DNA from 2 places in the Micromonospora sp. CA-248089 genome. Region 1 is predicted to be linked to the other one. Evidence: riboswitches for the same ligand, from Rfam matches in the RefSeq annotation. Region 1 holds a riboswitch; the other holds the start of a gene.
What was found. A riboswitch is a leader RNA that binds a small molecule or an ion and turns the genes downstream of it on or off. The one in region 1 is predicted to bind thiamine pyrophosphate.

Region 1 (10,523 bases):
CGGAGGACCCGGGCCGACCGGGCGACGCCGCCGCCCGAGCCGGCCGAGCACGAGGTGCTGCTGCGGTGAGGCCCTACCCGCCGGCGCAGCTGGGATTGGTTACCGTTACAGGGTGACCGGCACGAACGGGTACGACGCCTTCGAGGGTGCGGGTGACCTGCTGCGCGCGCTCTCGGCCCCGATCCGGCTCGCGATCGTCAGCGAGCTGGCCGAGGGCGAGCGCTGCGTGCACGAGCTGGTCGAGAAGCTCGGCGCGCCGCAGCCGCTCGTCTCCCAGCACCTGCGGGTGCTGCGCGGCGCCGGGGTGGTACGCGGGTCGCGGCGCGGCCGGGAGATCGCGTACGCGCTGGTCGACGACCACGTCGCGCACATCGTGGCGGACGCGGTCAGTCACGCCGGCGAAGGGTCGCACTGAGCGCGAAATCGGCCAGGTGCCGACGCGCCCGCGCCGTGGGACGCTGTCCGGCGTGAAGATCTACGCCGACCGTTTTCCCACCGCCGTCCGCCAGTTCCTCACCGACCTGCTCGTGGTCGTCTGGGTGTACGCGGCGATCCGCTTCGCGCTGTGGCTGCACGACGTGGTCGAGAAGCTCGCCGTACCCGGGCAGAAGCTGGAGGGTGCCGGCGGTGGTCTCGCCGACAACCTGGCCGACGCCGGCGGCAAGGTCGGCCGGGTGCCGATCGTCGGAGACGAGCTGACCGCGCCGTTCACCCGGGCCGCCGACGCCGCCCGCGCGGTCGCCGACGCGGGCCGCGACCAGCAGGAACTGGTCGGGCAGCTCGCGCTCGGGCTGACCGTCGCGGTGCTGGTGTTCCCGCTCGGCCTGGTGCTGTTCGGCTGGCTGCCGCTGCGCCTGCGCTGGATGCGCCGGGCCGGCGCGGCGAAGGCGCTGGCCGGTGCGCCGGCCGGCCGGGACCTGCTGGCGCTGCGCGCGCTGGCCGGTCAGCCGCTGTCGAAGCTGACCCGGATCGCGCCCGACGTCGCCGAGGCGTGGCGGCGCGGCGACGACGCGACCGTCGACGCGCTCGCCGCGCTGGAGCTGCGCGAACTGGGGCTGCGCGGCGGCCGGTGAGGCGCGCCGGTCAGCCGGCGGGCGGAATGCGACGGCGGACGTCCTGCTCGGTGGACGGCCCCGGTTCCCAGCGGGCCACCCACGGCAGGTCGGCCGGCGGCGTGACCACGCCGTCCTCCAGTGCGGCGTACCGGCCGGCGACGATCCGCTTGGCGGCGGCCACGTCGACCGAGTCGGTGTTCGACCACAGGCCGGTGAACAGCTCGTCGACGCGCAGCCGGGCCTGACGGCAGAACAGGTCGGCCAGCTCGACGTTCTCCGGGTGCGCGTCGCGCTCGGCGTAGGCCCGGACGCAGACCGCGCTCATCGCGAACAGCTCCGCCCCGATGTCCACCACCCGGCCGAGGAACGCCTGCTTGCGCTCCATCTTCCCCTGCCAGCGCGACATCGCGTAGAAGGTCGACCGGGCCAGCTTGCGGGAGGTCCGCTCGACGTGGCGCAGGTGCCCGGCCAGCGGCCCGAACTCCTGGTACGCCCCGGGCGTCTGCCCCTTGCCGACGGCGAGCGTGGGCAGCCACTTCGCGTAGAAGGCGCCGGCCCGCGCGCCCGCCTTGGCCTTGCGGCCCAGACCGGCGTCCGGGTCGATGATGTCGCCCGCCACGGACAGGTGCGCGTCGACCGCCTCGCGGGCGATCAGCAGGTGCATGATCTCGGTGGAACCCTCGAAGATCCGGTTGATCCGCAGGTCGCGCAGGAGCTGCTCGACGGCGGCCGGTCGTTCTCCCCGGGCGGCGAGCGAGTCGGCCGTCTCGTAGCCGCGGCCACCGCGGATCTGGACCAGCTCGTCGGCGATCCGCCAGGCCATCTCGCTGGCGTAGAGCTTGACCAGCGCCGCCTCGATCCGGATGTCGTTGCGGTCGTCGTCGGCGAGCATGCAGGACAGGTCGAGCATCGACTCCATGCCGTACGTGGTGGCGGCGATGAAGGACAGCTTCTTCGCCACCGCCTCGTGCTCACCCACCGGCCGGCCCCACTGGACCCGGTCCGCCGCCCACTCCCGGGCCACGTTGAGCGCCCACTTGCCGGCGCCGACACACATGGCCGGCAGCGAGAGCCGCCCGGTGTTCAACGTGGTCAGCGCGATCTTCAGGCCCTTGCCCTCCCCGCCGATCACGTTCTCCTTCGGCACGAACACGTCGTGGAACCGGGTGAGGCTGTTCTCCAGGCCGCGCAGCCCGACGAAGGAGTTGCGCCGCTCCACGGTGATGCCGTCGCTGTCGCCCTCCACCACGAACGCGGTGATGCCGCCGCGCCGCCCCTCGGCCGCCGGTACCCGGGCCATCACCACCAGCAGCGTGGCGAGCGTGCCGTTCGTGGCCCAGAGCTTCACCCCGTTGAGCCGGTAGCCGGTGCCGTCCGCCGTCGGCTCGGCGGTGGTGGCGAGCCGGGCCGGGTCGGAGCCGACGTCCGGCTCGGTGAGCAGGAACGCGGAGACCTCACCGGCCGCGAGCCGGGGCAGGAACCGTTCCTTCTGCTCGGGTGTGCCGAACATCTTCAGCGGCTGCGGCACGCCGATCGACTGGTGCGCGGAGAGCAGCGCGCTGACCGCCGGGTTCACCGAGCCGACGAGCATCAGCGCCCGGCAGTAGTGCAGGTTGCTCAGTCCCAGCCCGCCGTACTTCCGGTCGATCTTCATGCCGAACGTGCCGAGCCCGGCCAGGCCGTGGAACACCTCGTCGGGGATGCGCGCCTCCCGCTCGATCGCCTCACCGTCCACCTCGGACGTCAGATACGCGCGCAGCGCGCCGAGGAACTCGTCCGCGCGGGCCACCTCGGCCGGGTCGGGGCGGGGCCACGGGTCGATCAGGTCGAGCCGGAAGCGGCCGAGGAACAGTTCCTTGCCGAAGCTGGGCCGGTCCCAGGCCGACTCGCGGGCCGCCTCGGCGACCTGGCGGGCCTCCTTCTCGGAGACCTGGCCCGCCTCGGTGGGAAGCGGCCCCGCACCGTCGGGTGACTCGGGCCGGCTGTTCTGTGTCGTGGTCACGGCTGCCTCCTCGTCGGTCCGGCTGCGTCGACGCGTGCGACGAAAACGACGCTACCCCCGGGTGTTACCCAGGGGTAGCGTTGCGTGCACGTCCGATTTGGCGGACCGTCAGTCGGTCAGCGACTGCGGGCTGTCGTCCTCGTCGTCGATGTCGTCCTCACCCCAGTTGCGCCGGCTGAACGGCAGGATCGCCCAGAAGGTCAGGAACCACAGGCCGGTGAGCGCGCTGAGCAGGAACGCGATCGGCCGATCCAGCACGAAGTCGGTGACCAGCAGGACCGAGCTGACCATCGCGATCAGCATGAAGAACAGGCCGCCGGTGGCCATCCGGTGGGCGAACCGGACCAGCTCCGGCTTGCGGCCCTGCCGGAACAACGCCCGGTGGAACGCGACCGGAGAGATGATCATCGCGGCGGACGCGGCGGCGGTCAGCAGCGCCAGGATGTAGACGTCGCGCTGGAACTCCGTGGTCCGGCCGAACCCGTTGCTGAACGGCAGCGTCAGCAGGAAGGCGAAGAGGATCTGCACGCCTGTCTGCGCGACCCGCAGCTCCTGCAACAGATCGGCGAAGTTGCGCTGCCAGCGCTGCTTCTCGGATTCCTTGGACACTCGCGGACCTCCCCGGGAGACGGCACGGCCGGCGGGTGAACGCCCCCCGGCAGCACCGCCTGTGCCCCGTACGGGCGATCACGAAACCGGTTCAGGAACCCCTGCGGATCCGGCCCGCGTACCGTGCCTCCAGCTCGGCGTTGTGCTCGTCGCCGCCGGTGATGTTCGCGGACAGGTAGACCGGCGGGCGCTGCCCCGCCGCGACCAGCCGGGCCACCACCTCGGTGACGATCTGCTGCGCGAGCAGCGCCGCGGTGATCGAGGAGACCGCGCCGACCGCGCCGCCACCCGGAAGCGGCAACGTCGCGTCGCCGTACGGGGCTCCGTTGTCCAGCACCACGTCGGCGAAGTCGGCGAGCTTGCGGCCGGACGGGTGCCGCGAGGTCATCCGGGCCGAGTGCTGCGCCGAGGTGATCGCCACCAGGCCGTGCCCGCGTTCCTTCACGATGGACGCGAACTCGACCATCGCCCCGTTCACGCCCGAGTTCGAGGCCAGCACGAACACGTCCTGCGGCCGGATCGGCGCCAGCTCGTAGAGGCGGTGCGCCACGGCCGGATCGCGTTCCAGCTTCGGGCCGAGCACGTCGGCCGGGTCGCCGCCGATCAGCACCAGGTCCCGCAACGCGATCCGGTTGGTGGGCACCAGGCCGCCGGCCCGCCCGGCGATCTCCATGGCCAGCGCCTCGGAGTGCCCGGTGCCGAACGCGTGCACCACACCGTCGGCGCGCAGCGCGGCCGCGATCAGGTCGGCCGCGTCGGCCACGTTCTGCCGCTGCGCGGCGGCCACCCGGGCGATCGTCTCGGTCACCACCGCCAGGTACGCGTCGGCGCTCACCGTCATGCCTCCTCCGTTCCCGTGCACCGGGCGAGGATCGCCTCGGCCAGCGGGCCGGGCGCCTCGTCCGGAATCCAGTGGCTGACGCCGGACAGCGTCACGAACCGGTAGTCACCGGTGACGCGCGCGGCGCACGCCTGCGCGGCCGTCCGGCCGATCGCCACGTCCTTGTCGCTCCAGACGAACGTGGTCGGCACCCCGACCGGGGCGACCGCCTTCATGTCCGCCCCGGTCATCGCGCGATACCAGTTCAGCGCCGCCGTCAAGGCGCCCGGCTCGCGCATCGGCTCGGCGTAGCGCGCCACCGTACCGGCGTCGCCCACGCCGCTCAGCAGCTTGCGCAGCGTGGCGCCGTTCCACGCCAGCAGCACCTTCTCCGCCGTACCGGGCTTGCGGAACAACGCGATGTAGGCGGACTTGACCTTCTGCCGGGGGTCGGTGGCGAGCGCGTGGCCCATCGCCGCCGGATGCGGCACCGACACCGCGGTCAGCGTCCGCACCCGGTCCGGGTGCGCCGCCGCCAGGCCCCACGCCACGATCGCGCCCCAGTCGTGGCCGACCACGTGGGCGCGGGTCACCCCGAGCGCGTCGAGCACGGCCGCCGCGTCGGCCACCAGCTCCGGAATCCGGTACGCCCCGACGTCGGCCGGACGCGCGCCGGGCGAGTAGCCGCGCTGGTCGAGCGCGTACGTGCGCAGCCCGGCGGCATGCAGCGCGGGCGTGACCGCGTCCCACTCGCCGGAGTGCTGCGGGAAGCCGTGCAGCAGCAGGACGGGATCGCCGCCCTCGGGGCCGCCGGCGCGTACCTCGAACGTCAGTCCCCGCGCATCCACCAGCATGATCGCCACCATACCGACACTCGCCCTGCTGGGCCCCGGGCCGTGGTCGGTGCTAGCGTCTGCGACGAGACAACTTCACATCCGACAGGGGAGCGCACAGCGCTGAGAGTGCGGGCCGGTGCCCGCAGACCCTCGAACCTGATCTGGGTAATGCCAGCGCAGGGAGTTCGGTCGACCTCCAGCCGCGTCGCCGTCCGGTGACCACCGGGCGCGGCGTGCGTCTTCTCCTGGTTCACCTCGACGAACTGGGAGCCAATCGTGAACCGTACCGACAGCAACCGCTGGCGTACCGTCGACATCGTCGTCGCCTCGGTCATCGCCGTCACCTTCGGCGTCGTGTTCCAGCTCTGGAACATCCTCTGGAAGGGCAGCGACGGGCCGTTCGCCTTCTTCGCCCCGCTCCAGTCGGTCATGTACGGCGTCTGGCTCATCCCGGCCGTCCTGAGCGCGCTGATCGTCCGCAAGCCGGGAGCGGCACTGCTCACCGAGACGGTCGCCTCGGCGGTCTCGGTGCTGCTCGGCTCCCCGTACGGGGCGATGGCGATCCTCCAGGGCGCGGTGCAGGGCCTGGGCGTCGAGGCGGTCTTCGCTGCCACCCGGTACCGCCTCTACCGGCCGCTCACGGCGGCGCTCGCCGGCGCGTGCGGCGGCCTCTTCGCCACGCTGTTCGACGCCCTGTACTGGTACCCGGACACGAGTTGGACGACGTTCCGGCTGCCGTACATCGCGTTCGGTGTGCTCAGCTGCTTGCTGGTGGCCGGCCTGGGTGCGGTGGCCCTCACCCGCGCGCTGGCGAACACCGGCGTGCTGGACCGCTTCCCCGCCGGCCGTGACCGCGCCCTGGTCTGACGCCCCCATCGTGTTGATCATGAAGTTGGCGGCCGTTTCGGCACCCGTCATCGCCGTCAACCTCATGATCGACGGAGGAAAGGGGGCGGGTGGGCGGTGAGCGCTGTGGTGCTGCGGGGGTTCGGGTGGCGGCACGGAGGACGCAAGCGCTGGGCTCTGCGCGGAGTGGATCTGCGTGTGGAGAGCGGCGAGCGGGTGCTGCTGCTCGGGCCCTCCGGGGCCGGTAAGAGCACGTTGCTGGCGGCGCTGGCCGGGCTGCTGCCGGAGGACTCCGGCGAGCATGAGGGCACCGTCGAGATCGACGGGCTGGACCCGCGCAAGGCGCGTGAGCGCGTCGGCATCCTGTTCCAGGACCCGCAGACCCAGCTCGTCATGGCCCGCTCCGGCGACGACGTGGCGTTCGGGCTGGAGAACCGGGGCGTACCGGCCGGCGAGATCTGGTCCCGCGTCGACGAGGCGCTGCACCGGGTCGGCTTCCCGTACCCCCGGGACCGCCCGACCGCCGCGCTCAGCGGCGGGGAGCAGCAGCGGCTGGCCCTGGCCGGCACGCTCGCGCTGCGCCCCGGGCTGCTGCTGCTCGACGAGCCCACCGCCAACCTCGACCCGGCCGGCGCCGGCCTGATCCGCCGGGCCGTCGCGAACGCGCTCGACCCGGACACCACGATGATCCTGGTCGAGCACCGGGTCACCGAGGCGCTGCCGCTGGTCGACCGCGTCGTGGTGCTGGAACCCGGCGGCGGCGTCCGCGCCGACGGGCCGCCCGAGGCGGTCTTCGCCGCGCACGGCGACGCGCTGGCCGCCGCCGGGGTCTGGGTACCCGGCCACGTCGCGCCACCCCGGCACGCCACCACGCCGCCCGGCGACGTGCTGCTCACCGCGGAGCGGCTCGGCCTCCCGCCCCGGCTGAACCCCACCGATCTTCGGGTACGCGCCGGCGAGGCGCTCGCCGTCCTCGGCCCCAACGGGGCCGGCAAGTCCACACTGGCGCTGCTCCTGGGCGGCCTGCTGAAACCCGGAGCGGGGGCCGTCACCGCGTCCGCCGAACTCGCCGGCCGGGACGCGCGCACTCCCCCGCACCGCTGGCGGGCACCCGCGCTGGTCCGCCGGATCGGTTCGGTCTTCCAGGACCCGGAGCACCAGTTCGTCACCGCCACGGTCCGCGACGAGCTGGCGCTCGGCCCGCGCCGCATCGGCCGGGCCGAGCCGGCGGTCACCGCCACCGTGGACGAGCTGTTGCAGCGGCTGCGGCTGGACCGGCTGGCGGGCGCCAACCCGTACACCCTCTCCGGTGGCGAGGCGCGGCGGCTGAGCGTGGCGACGGCACTGGCCACCGCGCCCCGCCTGCTGATCTGCGACGAGCCCACGTTCGGCCAGGACCGGCGGACCTGGCTGGAGCTGGTCGACCTGCTCGCCGAGCTGCGCGACGCCGGGCACGGCGTGGTCACGGTGACCCACGACGACGACTTCGTCGCCGCGCTCGCCGACCGGACGCTCGCCCTGGACCGCCCGCCCGCCGAGGTGCTCCCGTGATCAACCTCGAACCGGTCGCCGCGCCCGGCGCGCCGCTGGCCCGGCGCAACCCGGTGGCGAAGCTCGCCGCCGCGGTGGTCTTCACGCTGATCCTGGTGGCGACGCTCGATCCGGTGGCACCGGCCCTCGCCATCGCCGTCGAACTCGCGGTGCTGCCGCTGTTCGGTGTGCGCTACCGGGTGCTGGCCCGCCGGGCCTGGCCGCTGCTCGCCGGCGCCGTCGGCATCCTGGTCACACTCGTGCTGTTCGCCGCCGACCGCTCCGGCCCGGTGCTGCTCCAGGCCGGGCCGATCCTGGTCACCCAGGGCGTGCTGATGACCGCGCTCGGGCTGGTGCTGCGCATGTTCGCGGTGGCGCTGCCCGGCATCGTCGTGTTCGCCACCACCGACCCGACGGACCTGGCCGACGCGTTGATCCAGAACGCGAGGACGCCCGCCCGGTTCGCCATCGGGGCGCTCGCCGCGTTCCGGATGGTGCCGCTGCTGGAACAGGAGTGGCGGATGATCAGCATGGCCCGCCGGGCCCGCGGCGTGGACGCGGGCCGCAACCCGGTGGCGAAGCTGCGGCTGTTCGCGTCCACCGCGTTCACGCTGCTGGTGGGCGCGATCCGGCGGGGTACCCGGCTGGCGGTGGCGATGGACGCCCGGGGCTTCGACGCCGGCACCCCGCGCACAGTGGCCCGTCCCCAGCGCTTCACCGGCGCCGACGCCCTGCTCGTCGCAGGCGCCGCCCTGCTGGCCGCCGCCGCTCTGGCGACAAGCATCGCCCTGGGCACCTTCCGCCCCTTGATCGGCTGACCCCCCTTCTCCCCTCCCACCCCGTTGATCATGAAGTTGACGGCACCGGCTGCCCGTTTTGCCGCCGCCAACTTCATGATCAACCAGGGCCGGGTGAGATCTTGGTACGGAATGGCCCCTATGGGGGCCGGAATCATCCAAGATCTTCGGGGACGCTCGGCAGGCCCCGGATGGGGGCCTGCCCGGTGAGCGGCTGAGCGGGAAAGGGCTGGCGGTCAGCTGCGGCGGAAGGCGTAGAAACGGGTCTGGCCGGCGCGCTGACTACGCCCGCCGAGCCGGGCCTGCCGCCCCGACGGTGGGCCGGACCGAGGCGGCTTCGCGGACGCGCCGGGCAGGGCCGGGATCTCCGGGGACTGCGGGGACTCCGATCCCGCAGCCACAGCGGGCACCCCCGCGCCGATGACGGGCGAGACCGTTGGCGCAGCCACGATGGGCGGCACCGAGTCCGGGGACACGGCGGACGCCGGCGGCTCCGTGGGGAGCACCACCTCGGGTGGCGTCACCGTGAGCGCGTCGAGCTTCGGCGCGGACTGCTTGCGGGACTCCTTCGGATTGCGCTTCGCGGGCATTCGCGGGCCTCCTGTCGTGCGGGCGCGCCGACCGGGACGCGCCGAGCGGGGGCTCCGGTGCGAACCGATCACGACAGACACCGCGACCGACGGCAGCGGGGAAGGGATGCGGACGCCCGGAGCAGGACGGGTCCACGGCACTTCGGCGGTGGACCGGGCTCGGAGGTGGGGCGTCACTTACGCATGCGGCAACGCTATCCGGCCACCGGACGTCCCGCACCCGAATTAACGCGAAGAACGCACGGCCACCCACCGGTCACGCCCTGTCGACGTCCCCGCCCAATGCCCCGACGACCGCGATACGGTCGCAGCACGGCAGCACGAACGAGAGGTGGCGGTACGCATGGCAGAGCAGGCGACGGCGCAGATCGGAGTCACCGGTCTGGCGGTGATGGGCCGCAACCTGGCCCGGAACCTGGCCCGCAACGGCTTCGCCGTGGCGGTGCACAACCGGTCGCCGGAACGTACCCGCAGCCTGGTCGCGGAGCACGGCGACGAGGGCACGTTCGTGCCGTCGGAGTCCCTCGCGGACTTCGTCGGCTCGCTGGAGCGGCCCCGCGCGGTGATCGTGATGGTGAAGGCTGGCGCCCCGACCGACGCGGTGATCGACGAACTGGTCCCGCTGCTGGAGGAGGGCGACATCGTCGTCGACTGCGGCAACGCGCACTTCGCCGACACCCGCCGCCGGGAGGAGGCGCTGCGCGAGCACGGCCTGCACTTCGTCGGCACCGGCGTGTCCGGCGGCGAGGAGGGCGCACTGCTCGGCCCGAGCATCATGCCCGGCGGGTCGGCGGAGTCCTACCAGAAGCTGGGGCCGATCTTCGAGAAGATCGCCGCGCACGTGGACGGCGAGCCCTGCTGCCGGCACGTCGGGCCGGACGGCGCGGGCCACTTCGTGAAGATGGTGCACAACGGCATCGAGTACGCCGACATGCAGCTCATCGCGGAGGCGTACGACCTGTTGCGGGCCGGTCTGTCGGCGAGCCCGGCGGAGATCGCGGAGATCTTCCGGGAGTGGAACGGCGGCGAGCTGGGGTCCTTCCTCATCGAGATCACCGCCGACGTGCTCGGCCACACCGACGCGGCCACCGGTCAGGCGTTCGTGGACGTGGTGCTCGACCAGGCCGAGCAGAAGGGCACCGGCCGCTGGACCGTGCAGAGCGCGCTCGACCTGGGCATCCCGATCACCGGTATCGCCGAGGCCACGTTCGCCCGGTCGCTGTCCGGCCACGCCGACCAGCGCGAGGCCGCCCGCCGGGTGTTCGCGGACGCGGGCGACAAGTGGCAGGTGGACGACCGGGAGGCGTTCGTCGAGGACGTGCGCCGTGCGCTGCTGGCCAGCAAGATCGTCGCGTACGCGCAGGGGTTCGACCACATCCGGGCCGGCAGCCGGGAGTACGACTGGGACATCGACCTGGGCGGCACGGCCACCATCTGG
Region 2 (10,523 bases), 710 kb from region 1:
GGAACGCCTTGCCGATGATGGCCGGCTCGCACTCCGGGTGGTTCACGTTCAGCGGCAGCACGGCCCGGCCGGCCGCGATCTCGTCCCGCACGAACTCCGGCGACACCGACTCCCGGATCGCCACGAACTCCATCTCCGGCGTGACGATCCCGGCCCGGGCGTACGCGAGCTGGGTCGGACGGGTTCCGGCCAGCGGCGTGCCGGCACCGCGCACCGGAGCCACGTCGCCGCGCTCGGCGATCCACGGCCCGCGCAGTGCGGGTAGCCCCACCTCCGGGTCGGAGCCGGGACCGGAGGTGTCGTAGAGCCGTACCGGTGGGTTGTCCCCGGTCAGCGTCACCTCGGCGAACGGCACCCGGATGTCCGGGCGTGAGCCTTCCACGTACACCTTGCGACGTGCCTGCATGCCAGCCTCCCTGTCGCTCATGCGGACCAGCCGAAGTGGTCCAGCGGGCCGCGTCCCGCGCCCAGCTCCCAGGTCCGCGCGCCGGTCAGCGCGCGGGTGACGTACTCCTTGGCGGCCGCCACCGCGACCGGCACCGCGTCGCCCGCGGCGAGCCGGACCGCGACGGCGGCCGAGAACGAACAGCCGGTGCCGTGGTTGTGCCGGGTGTCCACCCGGGGCGCGCGCAGCAGCCGCGTCGTTCCGCCGCCGGCGAGCACGTCCACCGACTCGCCGTCGGCGTCCACGTCGCCGCCGGTCACCACCACGAACGCCGGTCCGCGCGCCGCGAGCGCCTCGGCCGCCGCGACCATTTCCTCGACCGTGCCCACCGGGCCTCCGGTGAGGGCCGCGGCCTCCGCGCAGTTCGGCGTCGCCACCTCCGCGTACGGCAGCAGCCGCTCGACCGCCTCCACCACGCCGAGCCGGTGCCCGCTCGTGGCGACCAGCACCGGGTCGACGACCAGGTGCGGCAGCCGCCCGGCCCGGGCCGCCTCGGCCACCGCGTCGGCGACGGCGGGGGTGCCGAGCATGCCGCTCTTCACGGCGCGCACGTCGAAGTCGCCGAGCACGCTGTCCATCTGGTCGCGCACCGTCTGTGGGGGCAGCGGCAGGACGGCGTCCACGCCCCTGGTGCTCTGCGCGGTGACGGCGGTGAGGACTGTCGTGCCGTACGCCCCGAGCGCGGCGAACGTCTTGAGGTCGGCCTGGATGCCCGCTCCTGCTCCGGAGTCGGATCCTGCGACGGTGAGAACTGTTTTCGGCGTCACTGGTCTTCTCCGTTTGTTGCGGTAGGGGGCTGCGGCCGACCGTGCCCACTCCGGGCGGTCAGGCTTGATCCCTGCGTGGTCACGGTCGGCCGCAGCCCTTCTCGTGCGGGCCTTCGTCGGATCGCGCGGGGTGGGTGCGCGTCAAGCGGGTGGCCGCCTCCTGGAAGGCTCTGCCCAGCGTGGTGGCGGTTTCTCTCGGGTCCTTCGCGCGCATGATGGCGCCCAGCACCGCTACTCCTGTTGCGCCTGCCTCTATGCATGCGTGGATCTGGGCCGGGGTTTCGATGCCGCCCAGGGCGAGCACCGGAACCGGGCTGGCTTTCGCCAGCTCACTCAATCCGTCCGGTCGCAACGCCGGGCCGTAGCCGGGCTTTGTCTTTGTCTCGTAGACCGGGGACACTGTTGCGTAGTGCTCGGTGGTGAGGCGGGCCAGCTCGGCGGTGTCGTGACAGGAGCGGCCGACGAGTCCGACGGCGGGCGGCGGGTACGGGCCGGCGGCGGGCAGGTGCACCGCGTCCCCGTCGAGCGGATCGGGTCCGGCCACGATCAGCGTGCCGCCCGCGTCGGCGAGGATCGCGCGCAGGTCGGCGGCGAGCGCGAGGCGCTCGGCGCGCGGCAGGTCCTTCTCCCGCAGCACCACCCACCGCACTCCCCCACCCACGGCCCGCGCCACCACGTCGACGAGCGCCCGTCGAGCGACCCGCCGATCGGTCAGCAGCACGATGCCGCTCGGCCCGCCCTGGATCTTGGTACGCGGCCGCCCCTCGAAGGGCGCATCCGTACCAAGATCCGCTAGGCGTGAGGCGGTCACAGGTCGGGCCGTCCCTCATCCGGGGTGGACGCGAGGGCGTGGAAGCGGCGGGCGATGCGGCCCGCGCCGTACGCCAGACGCCCGGCCTCGACCGCGTAGCGCATCGCCGTGGCCATCGCCACCGGGTCGGCGGCCCGGGTCACGGCGCTCGCCAGCAGCACCGCGTCGCAGCCCAGCTCCATCGCGAGCGCCGCATCCGAGGCGGTGCCGATGCCCGCGTCGAGCACCACCGGCACGTCGACGGCCTGCCGGATCAGCCGGATGTGATGCGGGTTGCCGATGCCCAGCCCGGAACCGATCGGCGACCCGGCCGGCATCACCGCCGCGCAGCCCACGTCGGCCAGCCGCCGCGCCAGCACCGGATCGTCCGACGTGTACGGCAGCACTGTGAACCCGTCCGCCACCAGATCCTCGGCGGCGCGCAGCAGCTCCACCCCGTCGGGAAGGAGCGTGCGCTCGTCACCGATCACCTCCAGCTTCACCCAGTCGGTGTCGAACGCCTCCCGCGCCAGGTGCGCCGTCTTCACCGCCTCCACAGCGGTCCGGCAGCCGGCCGTGTTCGGCAGCAGCCGTACGCCGCACCGCTCCACCAGGTCGAGCAGGCCACCCGACCCGCCGGGTGTGGTGTCCACCCGACGCAGCGCCAGCGTCACCAGCTCGGTGCCGGACGCCCGGATCGCCTGCTCCAGCACGTGCAGGTTGGCCGCGCCACCGGTACCGAGGACGAGCCGCGAGCCGAACGTGACCCCGCCGATCTCCAACGTGGACACCTGCTCACCCGCCCTGGGTGGCGCTGAGGACCTCGACCCGGTCGCCGTCGCGCAGCACGCTCTCCGGCCAGCCGCCGCGCGGCACCACCTCGCCGTTCACCGCCACCGCGAGCCCGCGCTCCCGGTCGGTGACGGTGCGGACCACCTCGGCGACGGTGACGCCGTCGGGCAGCGTCCGGCCCGTGCCGTTGACGATCAGTTCCACGTGCGCTCCTTCCCGAAGCGATCCGGGGTGAAGGGGGCGAGCGCGGAATCCGGCTCGCCGGTGACGATCAGCTCGGTGACCAGGTCGGCGGTGACCGGGGTGAGCACGATGCCGTGCCGGTGGTGCCCGGTCGCCGCGGCCACGCCCGGCCGCCCCGGCAGCGGCCCGATGATCGGCGCGTTGTCCGGCGTACCGGGGCGCAGCCCCGCGACGGCCTCCACGAGCTCGTACTCGACCAGTTCCGGCACCAGCTCCGCGGCGGCGCGCAGCAGCGTCAGCACGCCACCGGCGGTGACAGCGGTGTCCGCGCGCTCCTCGACCGTCGCCCCGACCACGACCTCACCGCTGTCCCGGGGCACCAGGTAGACCGACTCGCTGTCCGCGTACCCCCGGATCACGTGCCGGAAGCCCGGCGGACCGTCACCGGGTGCGCGGAGCCGCAGCACCTGGCCCTTGACCGGCCGGACCGGCAGGCCGGTCAGCGCCGCCGCGCCGCAGCCCGCCGCGACCACAGTGACCCGCGCGTCCACCTCGGACAACGCGCCGACGCGGGCCGGACGCAGCTCCACACCGGCGCGTTCGGCGGCCGTGCGCAGCGCGGCGACCAGCCGCCGCGGGTCGACCTGATGGTCGCCGGGCGCGACAGCGCCGCCGCGCACGCGCGGCGCCAGCGCCGGTTCGCGGCCGCGCAGCTCCGAGGGGCGCAACGGCGTGATCGGCAGTCCCAACCCCTGCTGGTACGACCACAGCCGTTTCGCCTCGGCCAGGTCGTCGGCGGTGAGCCCGACGACGAGCGTGCCCTCGGTGGAGTAGCCGATGTCGACGCCGCTCGCCTCGGTCAGCTCGGCGGCGAAGCCGGGCCAGCGGGCGGCGGACTCGACGAGAAGCGCGGTGAGTTCGTGCTCACCGAAGTACGCCTCGGCGACCGGCGACAGCATCCCGGCGGCCACCGACGACGCGCCCGACCCGGGCCGGTCGTCGTGCACCACCACGCGCAGTCCGCGCTGCGCGCACCGCCACGCGATCGCCCACCCGATCGGCCCGCCCCCCACCACCGCCACCTCGGTAAGGAAGGGCCCCCTGTTAACGCCTCCGGTAGAGCAAGGGTCCCTTGTTAACACGTCAGCGCCCGCATCAGCTCGGCGGTGGCGTGCGCCGGATCGGCAGCAGCGCTGAGCGCGCCGACCACCGCCACCCCGTACGCACCGGCCGCCCGCAACGCCGGCACGGTCGCGGCGGTCACCCCGCCGATCGCGATCACCGGCACGGACACCGCCGTCGCCACCGCGCGTATCCCCTCGGGGCCGATCGGTTCCGGCAGGCCGGACTTGGTGGTGGTGACATGGCACGGGCCCACGCCCAGGTAGGTGGCCCCGGCGTCCACTGCGGCACGGGCGGTCACCGGCTCGCGGGCGGTCGCGCCGAGCACCGCGTCCGGGCCGAGCACCCGGCGCGCGGCGGGCACCGGCAGGTCGTCCGCGCCGACATGGCCCCCGGCCGCGCCCACCGCGAGCGCCACGTGCAACCGGTCGTTGACCAGGCACCGCGCCCCATACGCCCGGCAGGCGTCGACCACCAGCCGGGCCAGCTCGTACGCCTCCCGGTCGGTCGCGTCGTCCTCCACGCGCACCTGCACGACGAGGTCGGCGCCGGCTACCGGCAGGGCGGCGCGCAGCACGGCGAGCGGGTCACGCCCCGGCCGGGTGTCGGTGATGAGATGCAGTCGTCCCAGGGACAGCACGGCAACGCTCCTCCCTGCGCCGGCATTACCCGGATCAGGTTCGACGGTCGGGGGCTCCCAGCCCCCCTCTCAGCCCGGTCCGCACCGGGCTCCCGTGGGTCACTTGCGGCCTACCGTACGACGCCTCCCGCCCGTACGGAAGCCCGGGAGAGGTTTTTCCCAGGAACCAGCCGTCCGCCGGATCGGGGCAGTGGGTGACCGTCTCGTCACGACACGCTGCTGGGATGTCCGTTCCCGCCCGTGTCCCGCGCCGCCTGGCGACCCTGCCGTTCCGGGGCGGCCGCGCCGTGTCCGAAGGGCTGCTCACCTGGACGATGCTGCGCGGGCCGACGTGGATCCGCCTGCTCCCGGACGTGTACGTGCATCGGGACGGACACCGCGCCGACGACCACCGGATGTGGTGCGAGGCGGTGGCGTTGCGCCTGCCGCCGGTTGCCGTGCTGGCAGGAAGCAGCGCCGCCTGGTTGTTCGGCGCGGACGTGCTCCCCCGCGACGCGCCGGTCACCGTGCTGCTGCCGACCGCTGCTCGACTACGACCGCACCCACGGTTGCGGGTGGTCCGGTCGCCCCTGCCGGAGCGGGACCGCACCTTCTTCGGCGGGCTGCCGGTCACCACCCCGCTGCGTACCGCGTTCGACCTGGGCCGGCAGGGCTCACTCGCCGAGGCGCTGGTCGCCGTCGACGCGCTGCTGCGTCGCCGGGTCGTGAAGCTGCCCGCACTGCGGGCCTACGCCGCCGACCGGTCGGGCTGGCCGGGCGCTCCGCTGCTGCGCGAGGTACTGGCGATGGCCGAGCCGTTGAGCGAGTCTCCGATGGAGACGCGACTGCGGCTGCTCCTCCTCGACGCCGGTCTCGGCCCGCTCACCGCCCAGCACGAGGTGCGCGCCGGCGGACGCTTCGTGGCCCGGGTGGACCTGGCCTGGCCGGCTCTCCGCCTCGCGGTCGAGTACGACGGCGACCACCACCGGGAACGGGCTCACTTCCGGCGGGACGTGGCGCGACTGAACGCGCTCCGCGCGGCCGGGTGGGTCGTGCTCCGGTTCACCGCCGACGACGTGCTACGCCGTCCCGCCGCCACAGTCGCCCTGGTACGCCAGGCCCTGGCCGAACGTCGCGCCACCGCAGCAAACCACTGACCCGCACCCCGCCGCCCGCCGCGCCCGCGCCCGCGCCCGCGCCCGCCGCACCCTGCCACGCCTCTGGTCCGCACCCCCGCCGCGCCCGCAGCCCGCAGCCCGCAGCCCGCAGCCCGCAGCCCGCAGCTACGAGTCTCGCCCCGCCGCGCGCCGGCCCGGCCACCGCCACCCGGCGCCTGACCCGTGGTGCCTGACCTGGCCCGAGCCGAGCCAGGCTGGGCCGAGCCGAGCCGAGCCGGGCCGAGCCGAGCCGAGCCGGGCCGAGCCGGGCTGGGCCGAGCCGGGCCGGGCCGGGCCGAGCCGAGCCGAGCCGAGCCGAGCCGGGCCGCCCGAGACACCACGGGCGTCAGGAGGCCGCCGCAGACACCTATGGCGTTCCACTCGCGACTGAATCTGGCGACGAGTGGAACGCCATGGGTGTCTCAAGGCCCTTTTGACACCCATACCGTTCCAGCCATCGTGAGCGCTGCCTGCGAGTGGAACGCCATGGGTGCCTCCGCGCGCGGGCGGGGCCCGGTGGGCGCACCCCGCCGCGCGGAGCAAGCCCCGACGGTTGCACGCCGACGAGCGGGCGCACCTGCGATGGCGGGCGGACCGAACACCTGTGGACCGAAGGCGCGGACGGACACCACGCGCGGACGGGCCGCGCGGACGGGCCGATCGAGCGAGCTGGCCCCACGCACGGGCAGGCCCGACGCACGGGCGGGACGCACGGGCGGGACCCAAGCGCGAGCGGACCAACGCGCGGACAGGATGCACGGGCGGGATCCGACGCGCGGGCGGACCGAACGCGAGCGCACGGGCGGACCTAAGCGCGGGCGGACCCAACGCGCGGGCACACGGGCGGACCTAAGCGCGGGCGGGCCCAACGCACGGACCGGACGCACGGGCGGACGGACCCGAGCGCGAGCGGACCCAACGCGCGGACCGGACGCACGGGCGGGGCCCGAGCGCGAGCGGACCCAACGCTCGGGCGCACGGGCGGACCCGACGCGCGGGCGGGCGCGTCGGCACCGGCGGGGACGGTCAGAGGATGGCGTCCAAGGCGTCCAGGTCATCGTCGCTGGGCTGCCACGTCCCCGCTTCGGCGTTCGCCTTCACCTGCTCGGCAGTGGTCGCGCCGGCGATCACGGACGTCACGGCGGGACGGGCCGCCAGGCCGCCGATGGCCACCTGGAGCATGCTGATCCCGCGCTCTGCCGCGTACGCCTCGATCGCCTCGATGACGTCCCAGCGCGCGGCGGCCAGCCGCTCGGCGTACCGGCCGCCACCGGCGAGGCGGCTGCCCTCCGGGGGTGCCTCGCCACGCTTGTACTTGCCGGTGAGCAGCCCGTTGGCGAGCGGGAAGAACGGCAGCATGCCGAGGCCGAACCGCTCGCAGGCCGGGATCACCTCGTCCTCCACCCCGCGCTCCACCAGCGAGTAGTGGTTCTGCGCGGAGATGAACCGGGTACGGCCCTGCGACGACGCGGTCCAGTCGGCGTCGGCGATCTGCCACCCGGCGAAGTTGGAGTTGCCCAGGTAGCGCACCTTGCCGGCGGTCACCAGGTCGTCCAGCGCGGCGAGCGTCTCGTCGATCGGGGTGCCCGGGTCGGGCTCGTGCATCTGGTACAGGTCGATGTGGTCGGTGCCGAGCCGGCGCAGCGACGCCTCGACGGCGCGGGCGATGTAGCGGCGGGCGCCCCGGGCGCCGTGGTCGGGCCCGTTCGCGCCGTGCATGTCCATGCCGAACTTGGTGGCCACCACCACGTCGTCGCGGCGCCCCTTGAGCGCCTGGCCGAGCAGTTCCTCGGAGGCGCCCTGCGGCTCGCCGTAGATGTCGGCGGTGTCGAAGAAGTTGATCCCGGCGTCGAGCGCGGCGTCCACCACCGCGCGGGTGCCGTCGAGGTCGAGTTTGCGGCCGAAGTTGTTGCAGCCGATACCGACCACGGACACCACGAGCCCGGAGTCGCCCAGCCGGCGATAGGTCATCTCACTCACGAGATCCACCCTATGCCCGCTGCCCGGGGGTCACCCGGGCAGCGGGAGCACCTCGGCGGCCAGCGTCCGGGCAGTGGCGATCGTCGCCGCCAGCTCGGACGGGGTACGCCCCACCGCGCCCAGCAGTGCCTGCGCCCGCTCGGCGAAGTGCGGCGGCGTACCCGGCAGGCGCCCGGCGGAGGCGATCATGCCCTTCTCGTTGACAAGCCATCGTCCGGCGCGGCCGTGCAGCGCGTGGACCAGCACCCCGACCACCCGGAACAGGCAGCCGGCCACGTAGCCGGCGTCGCCCCCGGCCGCGCCCTTCGCGGCGCCGTCGAGCAGCAGCCCGGTCTCCCAGCCGGCCGCGACCAGCGCGGCGCCGAGCGCGGGCGGGTAGTCGACGGTCTCGGCCCGCAGCGCGGTCAGCTCGCCGGTCGGGTCGCCGAGCACCCGTCCGAGCGCCACCTCCCCGGCGTACGCGTGCGAGTAGAAGCCGAGCGGGTGCCCGGCCTGCACCTCGACCGTGTAGCGGCCGGCCCGGCAGTCCGCCCAGACCCGGTGCACGCGGTCCAGGTCGCGGTAGATCCAGTCCACCGCGACCCCGCCGACGCGCAGCCAGCCGCCCCCGTCGACCCACGGTCCCCAGCCGCCCGGGACGGTGAGGTCCACCGGCCCGTCGGCGATCGAGGCGGCCACCGCGCGCAGCCCGGCCAGGTCCGGCGTACCCCGGTAGTAGAGGCCCAGGTCCCAGTCGGAGTCGGGCCGGTGGTCGCCGCGGGCGCGGCTGCCGCCGAGCGCCACCGCGACCACGCCGTCCACCGCGCACAGCCGGTCGGCCAGGTCCCGGTCGATCACCCGACGTCCCAGACCGGCTCCGGCGTCTCCACCACGTCGCCGTCGCCGCGGAACAACACGAACCGGTCGAAGGTACGGGTGAACCACCTGTCGTGGGTCACCGCGACCACAGTCCCCTCGAACGCGGTCAGCCCGGCTTCCAGCGCCTCGGCGGAGGCCAGGTCGAGGTTGTCGGTGGGCTCGTCGAGCAGCAGCAGCGTCGCCCCGGACAGCTCCAGCAGCAGCACCAGGAACCGGGCCTGCTGCCCGCCGGAGAGCGTGCCGAACCGCTGGTCGCCCTGACCGGCCAGCTCGTACCGGGACAGCGCCGCCATGGCCGCGTGCCGGTCCATGCCGGCGCGGTGGTCGTCGCCGCGCCACAGCACCTCGACGAGTGTCTTGGCCATCAGTTCCGGCCGGTCGTGGGTCTGCGAGAAGTGCCCGGGTCGCACGCGCGCGCCGAGCCGGACCACGCCGCCGTGGGCGACCGGTGCGAGCGCGCCGGTACCGTCGACGGGGGTGTTGCCCGGCTCCGGGTCGGTGCCGCCCCGCGCCAGCAGGCGCAGGAAGTGCGACTTGCCGGTGCCGTTCGCGCCGAGCACCGCGACCCGGTCGCCGTACCAGAGTTCCAGGTCGAACGGATACGTCAGGCCGTCGAGCTCCAGCTGCTCGGCGATGACCGCGCGCTTGCCGGTCCGCCCGCCGGTCAGACGCATCCGGATGTCCTGGTCCTTCGGGGGTACGGGCGGCGGCCCGGCCTCCTCGAACTTGCGCAACCGGGTCTGCGCGGCCTGGTAGCGGGAGGCCATCCCGTCGTTGTACGCGGCCTTCTGCTTGTACATCAGCATCAGCTCACGCAGCTTCTGGTGCTCCTCGTCCCAGCGTTTGCGCAGCTCGTCGAGGCGGGCGTGGCGGGCCACCCGGGCTTCGTGCCAGCTCGCGAAGCCGCCCGGGTGCACCCAGGCGCTGCCGCCCTCCACCGCGACGACCCGGTCGGCGGTCTGCGCCAGCAGTTCCCGGTCGTGCGAGACGTACAGCACGGACTTGCCCGACTCGCGCAGCCGCGCCTCCAGCCAGCGCTTGCCCGGTACGTCGAGGAAGTTGTCCGGCTCGTCGAGCAGCAGCACCTCGTCCGGGCCGCGCAGCAGCAGTTCCAGTGCGAAACGCTTCTGCTGGCCGCCGGACAGTGTGCGCACCGGCCGTTCCCGGGCGCTGTCCCAGGGCAGGTCGAGCACGATGGTGGCGACGGTGTCGAAGAGGACCTCCGCGTCGTACCCGCCGGTTTCGCCCCAGGCGGCGAGCGCCTCGGCGTACGCGAGCTGGGTCTTGGCGGCGGCGGAGCTGTACTTGCCGCGGACCTCGGCCGCCCGCATGGCCGCCTCGGTCTCGGCGAGCCGCCGCCCGGCGTCGCGCAGCGCCGGCGGCGCCAGCGACAGGGCGAGGTCGGCGAGCGTGGACTCGTCTCCGATCATGCCGATGAACTGCCGCATCACGCCCAGCCCACCGGAGCGGGCGATCGCGCCGGTCTTCACCGGCAGGTCGCCGGCGACCATCCGCAGCAGTGTGGTCTTTCCGGCGCCGTTCGGGCCGACCAGCGCCACCTTGGCACCCTCTCCGACCCGGAACGACACGTCGCTGAACAGCTCACGCCCGTCCGGGAGGATGTGCCCGACTCCTGCCACGTCCACGTATCCCACGCGGGCATCCTGCCCGAGCCGGGTCGGTGGACGACACCGGATTACCGGGTGACCCGCAGCACCCGGTAGCCCTTCTGGCTGGCGTGCCGCTCGACGGGCCAGCCCTGCTCGACCAGCCAGCGGTGCAGCGAGTCGCCGCCGAGGTGCCGGGCGAC

Region 2: it holds a riboswitch for thiamine pyrophosphate, as region 1 does, so the genes downstream of both, thiE (thiamine phosphate synthase) here and ACQP26_RS23460 (ECF transporter S component) in region 1, are expected to answer to the same signal.

Annotation. Positions count from the first base shown of each region.
Region 1 covers NZ_CP192016.1:5,013,894-5,024,416, forward strand. Annotated here, with positions in the region: gene ACQP26_RS23425 (metal ABC transporter permease) at 1-69, shown strand, start outside; gene ACQP26_RS23430 (ArsR/SmtB family transcription factor) at 113-415, shown strand; gene ACQP26_RS23435 (hypothetical protein) at 468-1,073, shown strand; gene ACQP26_RS23440 (acyl-CoA dehydrogenase family protein) at 1,084-3,057, opposite strand; gene ACQP26_RS23445 (DUF6328 family protein) at 3,166-3,666, opposite strand; gene ACQP26_RS23450 (sugar isomerase domain-containing protein) at 3,758-4,507, opposite strand; gene ACQP26_RS23455 (alpha/beta fold hydrolase) at 4,504-5,340, opposite strand; TPP riboswitch at 5,417-5,523, shown strand; gene ACQP26_RS23460 (ECF transporter S component) at 5,599-6,189, shown strand; gene ACQP26_RS23465 (ABC transporter ATP-binding protein) at 6,286-7,719, shown strand; gene ACQP26_RS23470 (energy-coupling factor transporter transmembrane component T family protein) at 7,716-8,516, shown strand; gene ACQP26_RS23475 (hypothetical protein) at 8,732-9,085, opposite strand; gene gndA (NADP-dependent phosphogluconate dehydrogenase) at 9,429-10,523, shown strand, end outside.
Region 2 covers NZ_CP192016.1:5,721,433-5,731,955, forward strand. Annotated here, with positions in the region: gene thiC (phosphomethylpyrimidine synthase ThiC) at 1-406, opposite strand, end outside; gene thiD (bifunctional hydroxymethylpyrimidine kinase/phosphomethylpyrimidine kinase) at 424-1,212, opposite strand; gene ACQP26_RS26720 (thiamine phosphate synthase) at 1,292-1,957, opposite strand; gene ACQP26_RS26725 (thiazole synthase) at 2,020-2,793, opposite strand; gene thiS (sulfur carrier protein ThiS) at 2,798-2,998, opposite strand; gene thiO (glycine oxidase ThiO) at 2,989-4,119, opposite strand; gene thiE (thiamine phosphate synthase) at 4,113-4,739, opposite strand; TPP riboswitch at 4,734-4,845, opposite strand; gene ACQP26_RS26745 (DUF559 domain-containing protein) at 4,964-5,875, shown strand; gene ACQP26_RS26750 (aldo/keto reductase) at 6,902-7,864, opposite strand; gene ACQP26_RS26755 (nucleotidyltransferase family protein) at 7,886-8,692, opposite strand; gene ACQP26_RS26760 (ABC-F family ATP-binding cassette domain-containing protein) at 8,689-10,368, opposite strand; gene ACQP26_RS26765 (class I SAM-dependent methyltransferase) at 10,410-10,523, opposite strand, start outside.